Pelosinus sp. IPA-1: one gene and its partner. The protein of the gene in region 2 binds, or shares a complex with, the protein of the main gene of each other region. Links are inferred from orthologs where the notes say so. Each region holds a gene or a part of one and is shown on either strand. Other genes may lie near its edges. The genes, in order: dnaG and dnaB.

Region 1 (9,063 bases), on a different replicon or contig from region 2:
TATAATCAAATTTTTCAACAGCTTTGATTAGTCCAAGGTTACCTTCTTGAATTAAATCTAAAAATAACATACCACGCCCAACATAACGTTTAGCAATACTAACTACAAGCCGCAAATTGGCTTCTGCCAAACGTCTTTTGGCTTCTTCATCACCTTGCTCCATGCGCTGTGCCAGTTTAATTTCTTCGTCAGCCGTCAGTAAAGGTACTCTTCCAATTTCCTTAAGATACATGCGAACGGGGTCGTCAATACTAATCCCCTCTGGAATAGTTAAATCAATATCAACTTCTTCAGGAGTTACTTCTTCTACCTCTACAACATCAGGCTCATCTGCTCTTTCAGTATCATCCGGAAGTTCATCAACTATTTCAATTCCCTTACTAGAAAAGACCTCATATATCTCTTCAATTTCATCAGGAGATAAATCTTCACTTTGGAGAGTATCCATGATTTCACTATAAGTTAGCACGCCACCCTGTTTTTTCCCTTTGTTCACTAATTTAGTTACATATTCACTCGAAATTGTCTTTTTTTCTGTCATTTTACTCCCCTCCTCCATTGGCCACTCCAATCAAGGCGTAGTTTTTTTTTTGATTAAACACAATGTAATTTATTAATTTCATCTTTTATTCGTTGACTTTCTGCTAATGCCTGCAGAAAACCACTATCCCCCAGACGTTCTAATTCATCAGCCCTTAATCGGGACTGTTCATACAATAACTTTAAGTTTGTTAGGCGCATATTTTTTATACAATCATCAACCATTTTTATACTATCACTATCATTGTATTGTATATCGATTAACATAATATGGGATAATTCCGCATTTGCTGTCTCACTTAGCATCATCGTCCAAGCAGTATCCGTAATATCTTTTCCCATATTATACTCTTTAAATATTAATTCGATTATTTCACGCCTGTGCTCTCCCTGTATTTCTGTAACAGAAAGTTCTTTTTCAATATATGGTATAAGGGAGCTATCTCCACACATCAAGCGAATAAGATGTTTTTCGGCCTGCTCTATCGCAATCGATGGTTTTCTCGTAACCAATATATTAGATATATTCTTTCCTACATTTACATTTTTATCCTTTTTATTTTGAAACAAATATTTACGAACTTCACTACGTATTGCACTTTCGTCAATTGCCAACATCTGAGATATACGCGCAATATGCGTGTTCACCTCTACAGCATTGTCCGCCGAAGCTAACACTGGAACTATTTTTGCTACTACGGCAACTTTACCTTCTAAACTACTATAATCTGTATTATCAAAAGCCTGCTTGATTTGATACTCCAAAACATCATTAGCTTCCTTAATCAATGTCTTAAAAGCTTTAGCACCATGCTTACGGATAAATTCATCGGGATCTTTTCCATCAGGGATTAATACCACTCTCACATTTGCTCCCATACTGCGCAGAATTGTCAAAGCTCTGACCGTAGCATTTTGACCAGCCGTATCACTATCATAAGCAAAACATATTTCATTTGCATTGCGAAGTAATAACTTTGCTTGTTCTGGAGAAAAAGCTGTTCCTAATGAGGCTACTACATTTTTTATGCCATATGCATGGGCAGTAATAGCATCCATATAGCCTTCTACTACGATGGCTTGCCCAGATTCTTTTATAAACTTATGAGCAGCATGAAAACCAAACAAAATATATCTTTTGTTAAAAACAGGGGTCTCTGGTGAATTTAGATATTTAGGCTGGCTATCATCAATCACTCTTCCACCAAAACCAACTACCCGACCACGTACATCAGAAATAGGAAACATAATGCGATTACGAAACCGATCATAAACACCATCACCAGAATTTCGTTCCACAATTAAACCAGCTTTTAGCATAATATCCTGCTCTATACCCCGTTCTAAGAAGGCATGCAATAATTTATCCCAAGCTGGGGGAGCAAAACCAATTTTAAAACTTTCAATAACTTCATTTGTAACTCCACGGGATTCTAGATATTCTTTTGCTTGCTTCCCATAGACTGTCTTTGTCAAACAAGCATAAAAAAACTCCCTAGCTAATTCATTAGCACGGTATAATTTAGTATGTTCCCGCTCCCTTGCCAGCTCTTGTGGTGTTTTGTTCTTTTCTGGCAAAGGAATATTCATTTTTTGAGCCAACATTTTCACCGCATCAAAGAAACTAACGTTTTCAATTTTCATCAAAAAATTGAATACATTACCACCGCTTTGACAACCGAAACAATAAAAAAATCCTTTTTCAGGTGTTACAGAAAATGACGGAGTATTCTCATGATGAAATGGACAGCAGCCCCAATAATTTTTTCCTTTTTTTTTCAAAGGAACATAATCTGATAGAATACTTACAATGTCACTTTCAGAACGTAATCTATCAATAAACTCATCATAAACCGCATCTTTCATAACTTCACCCTTAACCTACCCTATAGCAATTGTGGCTTTTTCTTCCGACTAGATACCATTACAGCAAATCCATACTATTAACCTATTTGTCATATTTTCGCTATTTTTTCTCATTTTCCTGCTAATAATAGCATATCCAATCTAATTAAAAGAAAATCTAATTTTGATTTTGTGATTTATTTCTACATAAATTCCCATAATCCTTCTAGAATATAAATATACAGTTATACTTACTATCTTATACTAGAGATAATCGGATTCTACTTAGCTTTTAATCCACCAATTTATTTATTAAATTCTTTCATAAACAATAGTATTCAAGATAACTTATAAATATCCTCTTTTGCCTATTGACAACACTTATATTATTTGATAATAAATTTAAAGTATGCCTCGACACATTACATTCTAAAAATTTATGTGTTTTTTTTAAATAAAAGGTAATCGAACTATCCGCCGATTACCTTTCTATTACTAGATTCATCTTATTATGCGATTTACCGAGCAATCCATTTTGAAGGTATAAATAATTCTTCAAATAAATGAACAGCATATATATCCGTCAAACCAGCTATATAATCAACAATGGTTGCTTCTAGCCCCCAATTTTCTTCTCGTTCTAAGAATTCCTGAGGTAAATTTTCTGGGTGAAGAGTAAAGTACTCGTAGAGTTTATGAATGATATATTTTGCTTTCTTACGATCAGATTCTAACTCCGCAGAATGGTAAACTTTTTGAAACATGAACTCACGAAATTCTTCCATTGCATTTTTAACTTTTGCAGACAATTTTATTTCATTATAGCCATCTGAATTCTTAATCATATCAGATACCATAACAGTAATCATATTCGAAGGATTTGTACCTAATATGTGAGCAACCTTTTCCGGTAAATCAACAGCTTTAATCATACCTGCACGAATACCATCGTCATAATCATGGCACAGATAAGCAATACGATCGCCAATACGGACAATATTACCTTCTAAGGTAAATGGTTTATTTGCACCTGTATGATTTAAAATTCCATCCTTTACCTCCAGTGTTAAATTTAACCCCTTTCCACTACGTTCAAGATGCTCTACAACTCTTAAACTTTGTTCATTATGATTATAATGTCCAATTAAATCACGTAGAGCGTACTCACCAACATGTCCAAATGGGGTATGTCCTACATCATGCCCTAAAGCAATTGCTTCTGTTAAATCCTCATTCAGCATTAGCCCTCTGGCAATTGTCCGAGATATTTGTGATACTTCTAAACTATGAGTCATGCGCATGCGATAATGATCGCCAGGAGAAATGTATACTTGTGTTTTATGTTTTAAACGTCTAAAAGACTTACTATGAATAATTCGGTCACGATCACGTTGAAAAGCGGTACGAAATTCACAAGCTTCTTCTTCTTTTTCTCTCATTGCATCCCTACTCTTACTTGCAAAAGCTGATAGCATCTTATGTTCTTGCTCTTCAATACGTTCGCGTATGTTCATAATATCGCCCTCCATTTTACAAATAATCTATTATATGGAATACTACCTTCTCTCCTTGTGACCTACTTCCATTATCCATTTTATTCTTATAATCATTTCATCATACCATCCATTTATCCCTCCATTTTTCTCTACATTTCTGTTATAATAAAAAAAGATCTATTTCTCAGCTTGCTAGCTATTCTAAAAACGAAAGGAAGTTACTATGAAAACTAAAGTTTTCCTACTCACATTGCTCCTTATGTTACTTTTTGCAGGCACTACTTTAGCTGCCAAACCAACCATCACAGCGGACCAACAATATTTTGATATTAATACAGGTTTATATGTATTAAACGGAAATGTTTACATAGAACTAAAAAACCGTATTATTACTGCTGGTCAAGCTAAAGTAAATATGGCTTCCTTAGAAGTTTGGGGAACTGGTGGCATAACAGTTAGCCAAGACGACATCTCCTTTACCGCTGATAAGGTATATGTATATGGCAGTCAAGATCATGCTGTCGTCGAAGGAAATGTGGTGTTCTCCCGTGAAAATCTTAAGGTTACTGCCAATCAAGTGGACTATAACTGGCGAGATAAAAATGCCGTATTTAGCGGCAATGTACAAATTAGACAAAATGACAGCCTCCTGACTACGGATACCGCAAGATATAATATAGCTACAAATACCTTTCTATAAGTAAAAAAACTCCAGCTCTTTTGCTGGAGTTTTTTTACTTATGAACAGAATTCGTTCCCATAGACAGCTGACTGTTTTTTTTTGCAAACAAGTTCCATAATTTTATTTGCAGTTTCTTCAATCGCCTTGTTTGATACATCAATAATCGGGCATTTCAACTTATACATGATACTTTTAGCGTATTCAACTTCCTCTGTGATTCGCTGGGAATCAGCATAACAGGACGCAGGATCGAGTCCCATGGATCGTAATCTTTCTGCACGAATGTTATTAAGCTTAATAGGATCGATAATTAGCCCTACAATACGCTCTGCAGGAATTTCAAATAGCTCTTTAGGTGGTGCTACTTCAGGAACCATTGGTACATTAGCCACCTTTAGCTCCTTATGGGCTAGATACATACTAAGGGGAGTCTTAGACGTGCGTGAAACTCCAACCAATACAACATCTGCCTTTAAGATACCACAAGGATTTTTACCATCATCATATTTTACCGCAAACTCAATCGCTGCAACACGTTTAAAATAAGCTTGATCTAGTGTATGAATTAGCCCAGGCTTTAATTGAGGATGGAGCCCCGACACATGCTGCACCGCATTTATCATAGGTCCCATAATATCTATGGTTGGAATACCATGACGCTTCGCTTGAGACAGCAACGCCTTCCTAAGTTCAGGGCCTACGATTGTATGGCAAATAACACTTGTATTATTTGCTGCTTCCTCAAGGATTCGTTCAATTTGATCAGTACTTTTAATATAAGGAATACGAATAATTTCAAAAGATCCAACTTGAAACTGACTGGCCGTTGCTCTAGCTATCATTTCCGCTGTTTCTCCAATAGAATCAGATAAAGCATAAATTATAGATGGTTTAGCTATGACACTTACCTCCTTGTATACAACAACTATTTATTGCAACTTTCGCTATATTTAATATCAATATATATACCTCAATATGTATCTAACTATAATGGCTCGACAAATACTATATTGTGTATTATACGCTAAAATCATACAAAATCCTCTTTCTAAAACCTTTGAGAGCACCTAGAAAGTAACCATTATTACAGCAAAATAAGCCTGTACAAATGTACAGGCTTATTTTCACTCGTTTATTATAAAGCAACGATTTTACTCAAATCTGCCATCTTTGTACTAAGCCCCATAATCGCTTTTAGTAATGCTAAACGATTATTTCGCACTTGCAAATCTTCAACCATGACCATTACCACACTAAAAAAAGCATCAATTGGCTGAGTCATATTAATCATAATCCCAATAACACCAGCATAATCTTTCGCTTCTGTCATTTTGCAAACCTCTTGACGAGCCAATTTGCATGCATGGTATAAAGCACGTTCTTCGTCAACCACAAATAGATTTTCTTCAATCAGTTCAACCGGTGCATTTTTAGCTAAATTACCAACACGGGTAAAAGCCTGTACAGCTTTTTGCATTTCACTGCTGCAACCATCAGTAGCCATCGCTTTAGCCCTTAGCCAAGTATCATAAATATCATCCACTCCGACTGCCATAACCGCATCAATCAGATCATAACGAATATTTTCATCCGATAAAACATTTTTAATCCTGAGTCGGAAAAACTCCTGTATTTCAGCTAGCAAATCCGCTTGTCGTTTATCATCATTAATACGTAGTAAATCCATTGCCTTAACCAGCATAGCATGTAAAGATACATGATATTTGCCATCAATTAAGATGTTAACAATTCCTAGTGCCTGACGCCGTAAGGCATACGGATCTTGGGATCCTGTTGGTATTAAGCCTCGACTAAAGGTTGCCACAATATTATCAAGCTTATCAGCAATACTAATAACTCGTCCTGCAACACTCTCTGGTAATACATCGCCAGCAAAACGCGGTAAATAATGTTCAAATATAGCCTGAGCCACTTCTGGCTGCTCTTTATTTAATAACGCATATTCTCGTCCCATGGTACCTTGTAATTCAGTAAACTCACAAACCATACCCGTAACAAGATCCGTCTTTGCTAAGGTAGCACCTCTTTCAATTATAGGATGCAAATCATCAGTAGCCCCAACTGATTCGGCAATATTAATCGAAAGCTCTCTAACACGTATTGTTTTATCATAGATTGTGCCCAAGCCTTCTTGAAAAACAATCGTCTTTAGTTTGTCTAATCGATCAATTAATTTAACTTTCTTGTCTTCTTCAAAAAAGAACTGAGCATCAGATAACCTCGCTTTAAGCACCCTCTCATTACCATGACGAACAATATCAATATGTTCAGATCCACCATTACGAACAGTAATAAATACAGGTAGAAGTTTCCCTTCTTTGGAGATTACAGGGAAATAACGTTGATGCTCACGCATAGGAGTAATTACAGCCTCTGGAGGCAGTGACAAATACTTATCTTCAAATTGTCCGTACAGGGCTGTCGGATATTCTACAAGATATACTACTTCTTCTAGCAAATCTTCATCAATCGCAGCAGTACCGCCTTGATTAAGAGCAATTTTTTCCACTTGTTCACGAATCACCTTACGACGTACATCTTGATCAACCATAACATAGTTTTTATGTAATGCTTCAAAATAATCATCAACAGAATGAATGACTATTTCTCCTTTACTTAAGAATCGATGCCCACGAGTAACATTACTTGTGGATACTTCTGCAACGGTAAAAGGAATAACCTCATTACCAAAAAGCGCCACCATCCAACGAATAGGGCGAACAAATTTCTTATCTAGATTAGCCCAACGCATATTTTTAGGAAAATTAAGGCTATCAATAATACTAGTTAACATAGCTGGTAGTAACTCTTTTACTTGCTTGCCTACTTCATGCACCATAGCATAAACATATCCATCTTTTACAACTAATTGAGTTGCATCTACCCCTTGCCCACGTGCAAACCCTTGAGCAGCTTTTGTAGGAGCACCATTATTATCAAAGGCGATCTTTATAGAAGGACCCTTATTTTCACTATTTTTATCAGCCTGCTCCTCCACCATATTACGTATAATCAAGGCCATGCGGCGAGGTGTACCGACAACTTTAATTTCACCATACCCAATTCTGAGCTCATCTAATTTACTTTTAGTAACACTTTCTAATTGCCGCAAAGCCCCTGGCATAAACCTGGCAGGAATTTCTTCTGTACCAATTTCGAATAATAAATCTTTTGCCATAATTATTTAACCTCCTTGAGCAACGGAAAACCTAATTTTTCACGCTGTTCTAAATACCCTTGTGCACAGAGCCTTGCCATATTACGTACCCTTCCAATAAAACCTGTACGTTCGCTAACACTAATAGCACCACGAGCATCCAATAAATTAAAAGTATGAGAGCATTTTAACACATAATCATAAGCTGGCAGTACAAAACCAGACTCAATAATACGAATGGCTTCTTTTTCATACATATCAAAAAGCTGGAATAATAAGTTAACATCGGCTATTTCAAAGTTGTAGTGGGATTGCTCTACTTCATTACGGTGAAATACATCGCCATAAGTAACACCATTTACCCATTCTAATTCATACACGTTTTCTTTCCCTTGTATGTACATAGCCAAGCGCTCCAAACCATAGGTAATTTCTACGGATACAGGTTTAACATCAATACTACCGACTTGTTGAAAATAAGTAAACTGAGTGATTTCCATACCATCAAGCCATACTTCCCAACCAAGTCCCCAAGCTCCAAGAGTTGGAGATTCCCAGTTATCTTCTACAAAACGAATATCATGTTGGCTAGGATCAATCCCCAAACGAACTAAACTCTCTAAATATAATTCTTGAATGTTAGCTGGCGAAGGTTTCATAATAACCTGGTATTGATGATGTTGCAGTAAACGATTAGGATTTTCTCCATAGCGACCATCAGCAGGACGACGTGATGGCTCCACATAAGCTACATTCCAAGGCTCAGGGCCTAAAGCCCTAAGGAAGGTAGCTGGGTTCATGGTACCTGCCCCCTTCTCCACGTCATAAGGTTGCATTAAAATGCAATTTTGTTCAGCCCAGAAATTCTGAAGTGTTAAAATCATCTCTTGAAAAGTCAATTATAATAGCCTCCCTCAATATTAAATAAAATAAAAACCCCTTCATCCACAGTAACATATCGTTACAGGGACGAGAGGTTTAATCCCGCGGTTCCACCCTGATTGACCATATAATATATGATCCACCTTATACTATAGCAAGCTTTACTCTCCTAAAAAGAATCTATTAATCCAATTTTAGAATTTCCTCTTGCAGCTTGGGAATGCCCTTCACCTTTTAAATGGCTAGGCTTTCACTCTCCCTAGCTCGCTATAACTATAGGCTACTATTTTCCCGCATTGCCGTAATTTAGTTAAAATCATAACAAACCTAACTTTATTTGTCAATGCTTATAGCAGCTAAATTCCACTATTATTGTGATGATTTTGTTTTTGCTCATTTACACTTTTATCATCTGAAACTTCTGTCTCAGTTGTACTGCC
Region 2 (4,707 bases):
TGCCCCATGAGTCATTAAACCTCCCACCTCAGTGACAATTGCAATTGCAGACTGAAATAAAGGGGTCCAACCTGGATCGGTATGGGGCGCAACAAGAATTTCACCTGTATGTAAAACAGCATTTTCTGCCCTTAGAATGACGCGAGCAATTCCCTCAGCGACTCCAGCTGATACTGGACTGCCCACTAATGTTCCCTCTGGAATATTGCCTCTATATGGAGGAACAATAACAATCTCGCCTTCGCTTGTCATTACCCTCGGTGGTTTTAATTTTTGGTGCCATTGATACTCCTCTTTGCGCTTAGTAAGCTTTTCAGAAACATTCTCGATACATTCACCTTCTAGTACTTGAATTAATTCCTCTAAGCTTAAAAAGTAGACATCTTCCGCCTTTTCCAAAACTCCTTTTTGGGCCAGCTCATTTGCTTCTGCCATAATTGCCTTTTTACATTCGCCCATAACTGTGACTAATAAAAATTTATGGTGTTCCCGCAGCCCTCCGACATTCCGAAATACGCTAATTAGGCGGGACACTAACTTTGTTTTAAAGTAGTTTCCCTCTGCAGAATTTAGAATACGCTGAGCAGCCTCTTTCGCTTCTTTTTCGCCTTCAGCAAACCGAAGCCGGTGTTCACCTGGCTTGACACTCTGTATATGACTAAACAATGCAGACATCAATTGCGTTGGTTCTTCATTCCATCGGGGATTGGTCAGATCAATCTCACCAGCACATCTCATTCCATATGTAGCAATAAAACTCTCAAAGGCACTTTTAAAAGTCTCTCCTCCCGCCAGATCAGTAAACCCCAAATAGAAAGTTTGATCCTGCGCAGTCTTTAAATATTCTTGAACTTCAGGAAACTCACGAAGAAGGTCTGCCAGATCGCCCAGTTCTAAACCCATTTCGCTGGTAACATTTCCTGGCAGGGACATGTTTAACTTACTAAGATCTGCTTTACTGCCAAACATCCGAACAAGAATTTTTCCCAATAAGGCATGTGCAATAATTCCTGGAACAATGTAAGGAAGAATTCCATGCATAATGTCAGGATATAAAATGGTCTCCAACTGCTGCTGTACTACTCTTATACGTTGCGCTCCCTCTACTGTGCTAAGCGCTTCCTTTGTCTGAGCTACTTTATTTTGCATAAATTTTTCAATTACAAGTTTAGTTATTTTCGGATCACTTTTTCGAAGATTGTACCACGCTTTTTTGATAAGGGGTCCTACTATTTTGTGAATGAAGGTAAGACCATTTTTTTCTGCTGGATGATGTCCTGCAAGAAACTCCTCACGTTTGACAACGACATCTAAAGCTCGGCTCATAGCTTCATCAGCATTGGTTACGATTTTTGGGAAGATACTACGTACTATTTTATAGTAGAGCACCTTCGTAAGATCAAGAAAAATTCTTCCTCCTGCTTCTACGAATATATTAGCTGGAAATACCGTCCTTAAAACCGATAAACCAAGAGGTTTCATAGCATCCGTCATCATTTGAACGTGACCAAAAGATAGTAACACTCTCACAGGTTGCTTTGGAATATCTGGCAAGGGATACAAAGTCGTAATAGGACGGCTCTGCACTATATAAAATTCACCCTTTGCCAAACAAAATTCAATATCCTGCGGCACTTCATAATGCTCTTCAATTCTTTTTCCTAATGCAGCAAGTTTAATAATATGCTGATCCGTTAGAGCTTGCTGTTCTTGCTGTGCTGGTGGTAACTCTTTTGTAAAGGTACCACCTTCGGGCAGCGGATAAATAGCGAGTTTCTTTTGTGCTATCTTTTTGCTAATAATAGTTTTATTTTTGACTTTGTACAGGTCAGCAGATACCATACCAGATACAAGGGCTTCTCCCAAACCAAAACTTGCATCGATAGAAGTCACGGTACGATTTCCATTTACAGGATCGGCTGTGAACATAATCCCAGAAATATCAGGAGTAACCATTTGCTGAACAACAATTGATAGATAGACATCCCTATGGTCAAAACCATTTTTGGCACGATAAGCAATGGCTCGATCGGTAAATAAAGAAGCCCAGCATTTGCGGACATGTTCTAGAATTTCATCCTTGCCTTTGATGTTCAAATAGGTATCCTGCTGTCCCGCAAAGGAGGCATTTGGTAAATCCTCGGCAGTAGCGCTGGAACGAATTGCATAGGAATAATCTAGTCCCTGTTTATTTACTGCTTGAATTACGGCATTTCTTATTTGAATGGGTATCGCTAAATTCTCTAAATGGCTACGAATACTTTCCCCCAATTCTCTTAGTTGTTCTAAATTAGCTGGATTACTAGCTTCTAGTGCTGCGAAAAATTCCTCCATTCGAGAACTCGTTTTAATAAATTCTCTATAGGCATAAGTCGTAATGCAAAAGCCACCAGGTACTGGTAAACCAGCCTGGGTCATTTCACCAAGATTTGCCCCCTTGCCGCCAACGTAGGGCAAACTGGAACGATTTATTTGATCAAAATAAAGTACGTATTGACTCATAGCAAACGATACCTCCCTATATAGGCTGTGCTGTCATATGTAATTATATCTTGTCCAATGGCTAGTAAGCATATCCTCTAGCGCTATCTTACATCAATACATAGGGACGGCCTAATATCCGAAAAAAAGGGAGACGAAAATTCGTCTCCCTTTTCATACCTGCAAATTAAATTTACGATTACTTCGCAATCTATTGATAGAATAATTCCATTTTGCGGTAATATTATACACCCGTTACCCTGGTAATTTAGATAAATCACTAAACTTGGTAAATTGTTTGTGAAAGAATAATTGAACTGTGTCTACAGGGCCATTACGATGTTTCGCGATGATAACTTCTGTAATATTCTTCTTATCACTATCTGGATTGTAATAATCGTCGCGATACAAAAAAGCAACGATATCAGCATCCTGCTCTAATGAGCCTGATTCTCTTAAATCACTAAGCATCGGTTTCTTTACCTGTCTAGACTCTACACTACGACTGAGCTGAGATAATGCAATGACCGGAACATTAATTTCTCTCGCTAAAGCTTTTAGGGAACGAGATATTTCAGAAATTTCTTGTTGGCGATTCTCACCGCCCTTACCCTTGCCACTCCCTTGCATTAGCTGTAAATAATCGATAATAATTAGTTGCAAATCATATTCAATTTTAAGCCTTCTCGCCTTTGAGCGCATTTCCATTACCGTAATACCTGCAGTATCATCGATAAAGATAGGCGCAGCGGACAATCGATCGGCTCCGCTCACCAGTTTGGTCCAATCCTTAGCTTCTAGTTCGCCAATTCTAAGCCGCTGAGAATCAATAGCTGATTCAGCGCATAACATACGTTGTACCAATTGCTCCTTCGACATTTCTAGGCTGAAAAATGCCACTGCCTTTTTTTCGGCAATGCCGATATGCTGAGCAATGTTCAGAACAAAGGCGGTCTTTCCCATACTGGGACGTGCTGCAATAAGAATTAGATCTGAGGGCTGCAAGCCGGATGTTAATCGATCTAAATCTTTAAATCCTGTAGCAAGACCAGTGATACTGCCTTTCGATGCGTACAACTGCTCAATTTTATTGAAGGCTTCAAATATAATGCTCTTAATTGGAGTAAAGTCTCCACCCATCTTACGACTAGAGACGGCCAATATCATTTTTTCAGCACTATCTAATATGCCGGTAACTTCTTCACTACCTTCATATCCCATACCAGCAATATTGGTAGCTGCATTGATTAATTGCCTTAATAGGGCTTTTTCTTCTACTATTCTAGCGTGATAAAGTACATTTGCTGCCGTAGGTACGCTGTTTGCCAGTGAGGTTACATATGCAATTCCCCCAGCTGCCTCAAGCTTATCTTCTTTACGCAAAAACTCAATCACAGTAACCATATCTACTGCATCATTTTTATTAAAGAGTTCTATCATAGCATTGTAAATCAATCGATGGGCTTCCCTGTAATAATCTTCTGACCGCAATAGTTCAGCGACCTTTGATATCGCCTCTCGCTCAATTAACATTGCTCCAAGAACCGCTTGCTCTGCTTCTACGTTCTGTGGTGGTATTCTATCTAACAATAAATTTTACCTCCCCCCATACCCTTATGCGCTTTTTTGTTCCGTTTCAATTAATAGAATCGCTAATGCTTCTTCTACATCATCCACGGGACAAATCGTTAAGCCCAAATGTCCTTGGGGAATATCCTTCTCGTTTTCTTTGGGAATAATCATGGTAGTGACACCAGCTTGTTTTGCGCCATAAGCTTTTTCAAATACACCGCCTACCGCTTTCACTTTACCTTGGATGGATATTTCACCTGTCACTGCCACATCTTGTCTAATAGCTCTTCCGGTAATTGCTGAAATAATAGCAGCCAAAATTCCTGTACCTGCTGATGGACCATCAATACGTCCACCACCAATTATATTTATATGAATATCATAATTTGCTAAGTCTTCTCCCGTTATCTTTCGCACTACAGCTGCTGCATTGAAGACCGAATCCTTCGCCATGCTGCCTGCTGTATCATTAAAACGCATACGGCCTTTACCTTTTTCTGTTGCAGCAAAGGATACCGCTTCAATTTCTATAACGGAACCAAGATAACCAGAAACACCTAAGCCAAAGACTTTGCCTACTTCTCCAGTCTCGCCAGCTTTCATACTGACAAAAGGCGTTAAGCGACTAACCTGAACTACTTTGTAGACATCTTC

The links.
Region 1: the proteins of dnaB (region 2) and dnaG are in contact, whole or in part, in a crystal structure (PDB 2R6A), measured with the Geobacillus stearothermophilus proteins. The link is inferred for Pelosinus sp. IPA-1 from one-to-one orthologs. Residues at the interface, in WP_033016901.1 of Geobacillus stearothermophilus: Ser13, Glu15, Ala16, Gln18, Glu91, Leu92, Asp94, Ala95, Val96, Pro97, Thr98, Ala99, Ala100, Asn101, Tyr104, Tyr105, Ile108; in WP_049624496.1 of Geobacillus stearothermophilus: Lys456, Leu457, Leu458, Pro459, Ala460, Asn463, Ala464, Leu467, Leu535, Leu536, Ile537, Ala538, Gln544, Glu545, Asp548, Tyr549, His552.

The regions. Positions count from the first base shown.
Region 1 is NZ_BSVC01000007.1:239,093-248,155, reverse strand. What follows is about bases 1-3,000. They hold dnaG (DNA primase), read right to left. Parts: upstream 2,407-3,000; coding sequence 595-2,406; downstream 1-594. Other genes in these bases: QSJ81_RS18200 (deoxyguanosinetriphosphate triphosphohydrolase), read right to left, coding at 2,904-3,000; rpoD (RNA polymerase sigma factor RpoD), read right to left, coding at 1-559. Outside these bases: more of QSJ81_RS18200, read right to left, coding at 3,001-3,899; QSJ81_RS18195 (LptA/OstA family protein), read left to right, coding at 4,105-4,581; QSJ81_RS18190 (pyruvate, water dikinase regulatory protein), read right to left, coding at 4,620-5,447; glyS (glycine--tRNA ligase subunit beta), read right to left, coding at 5,699-7,762; glyQ (glycine--tRNA ligase subunit alpha), read right to left, coding at 7,765-8,640; QSJ81_RS18175 (DUF4342 domain-containing protein), read right to left, coding at 8,980-9,063. UniProt on the Escherichia coli protein: RNA polymerase that catalyzes the synthesis of short RNA molecules used as primers for DNA polymerase during DNA replication.
Region 2 is NZ_BSVC01000005.1:351,141-355,847, forward strand. Bases 1,905-4,707 are described here. They hold dnaB (replicative DNA helicase), read right to left. Parts: upstream 4,072-4,707; coding sequence 2,737-4,071; downstream 1,905-2,736. Other genes in these bases: QSJ81_RS14480 (phosphoenolpyruvate synthase), read right to left, coding at 1,905-2,502; lonC (Lon family ATP-dependent protease), read right to left, coding at 4,096-4,707. In the rest of the region: more of QSJ81_RS14480, read right to left, coding at 1-1,904. UniProt on the Escherichia coli protein: The main replicative DNA helicase, it participates in initiation and elongation during chromosome replication. Travels ahead of the DNA replisome, separating dsDNA into templates for DNA synthesis.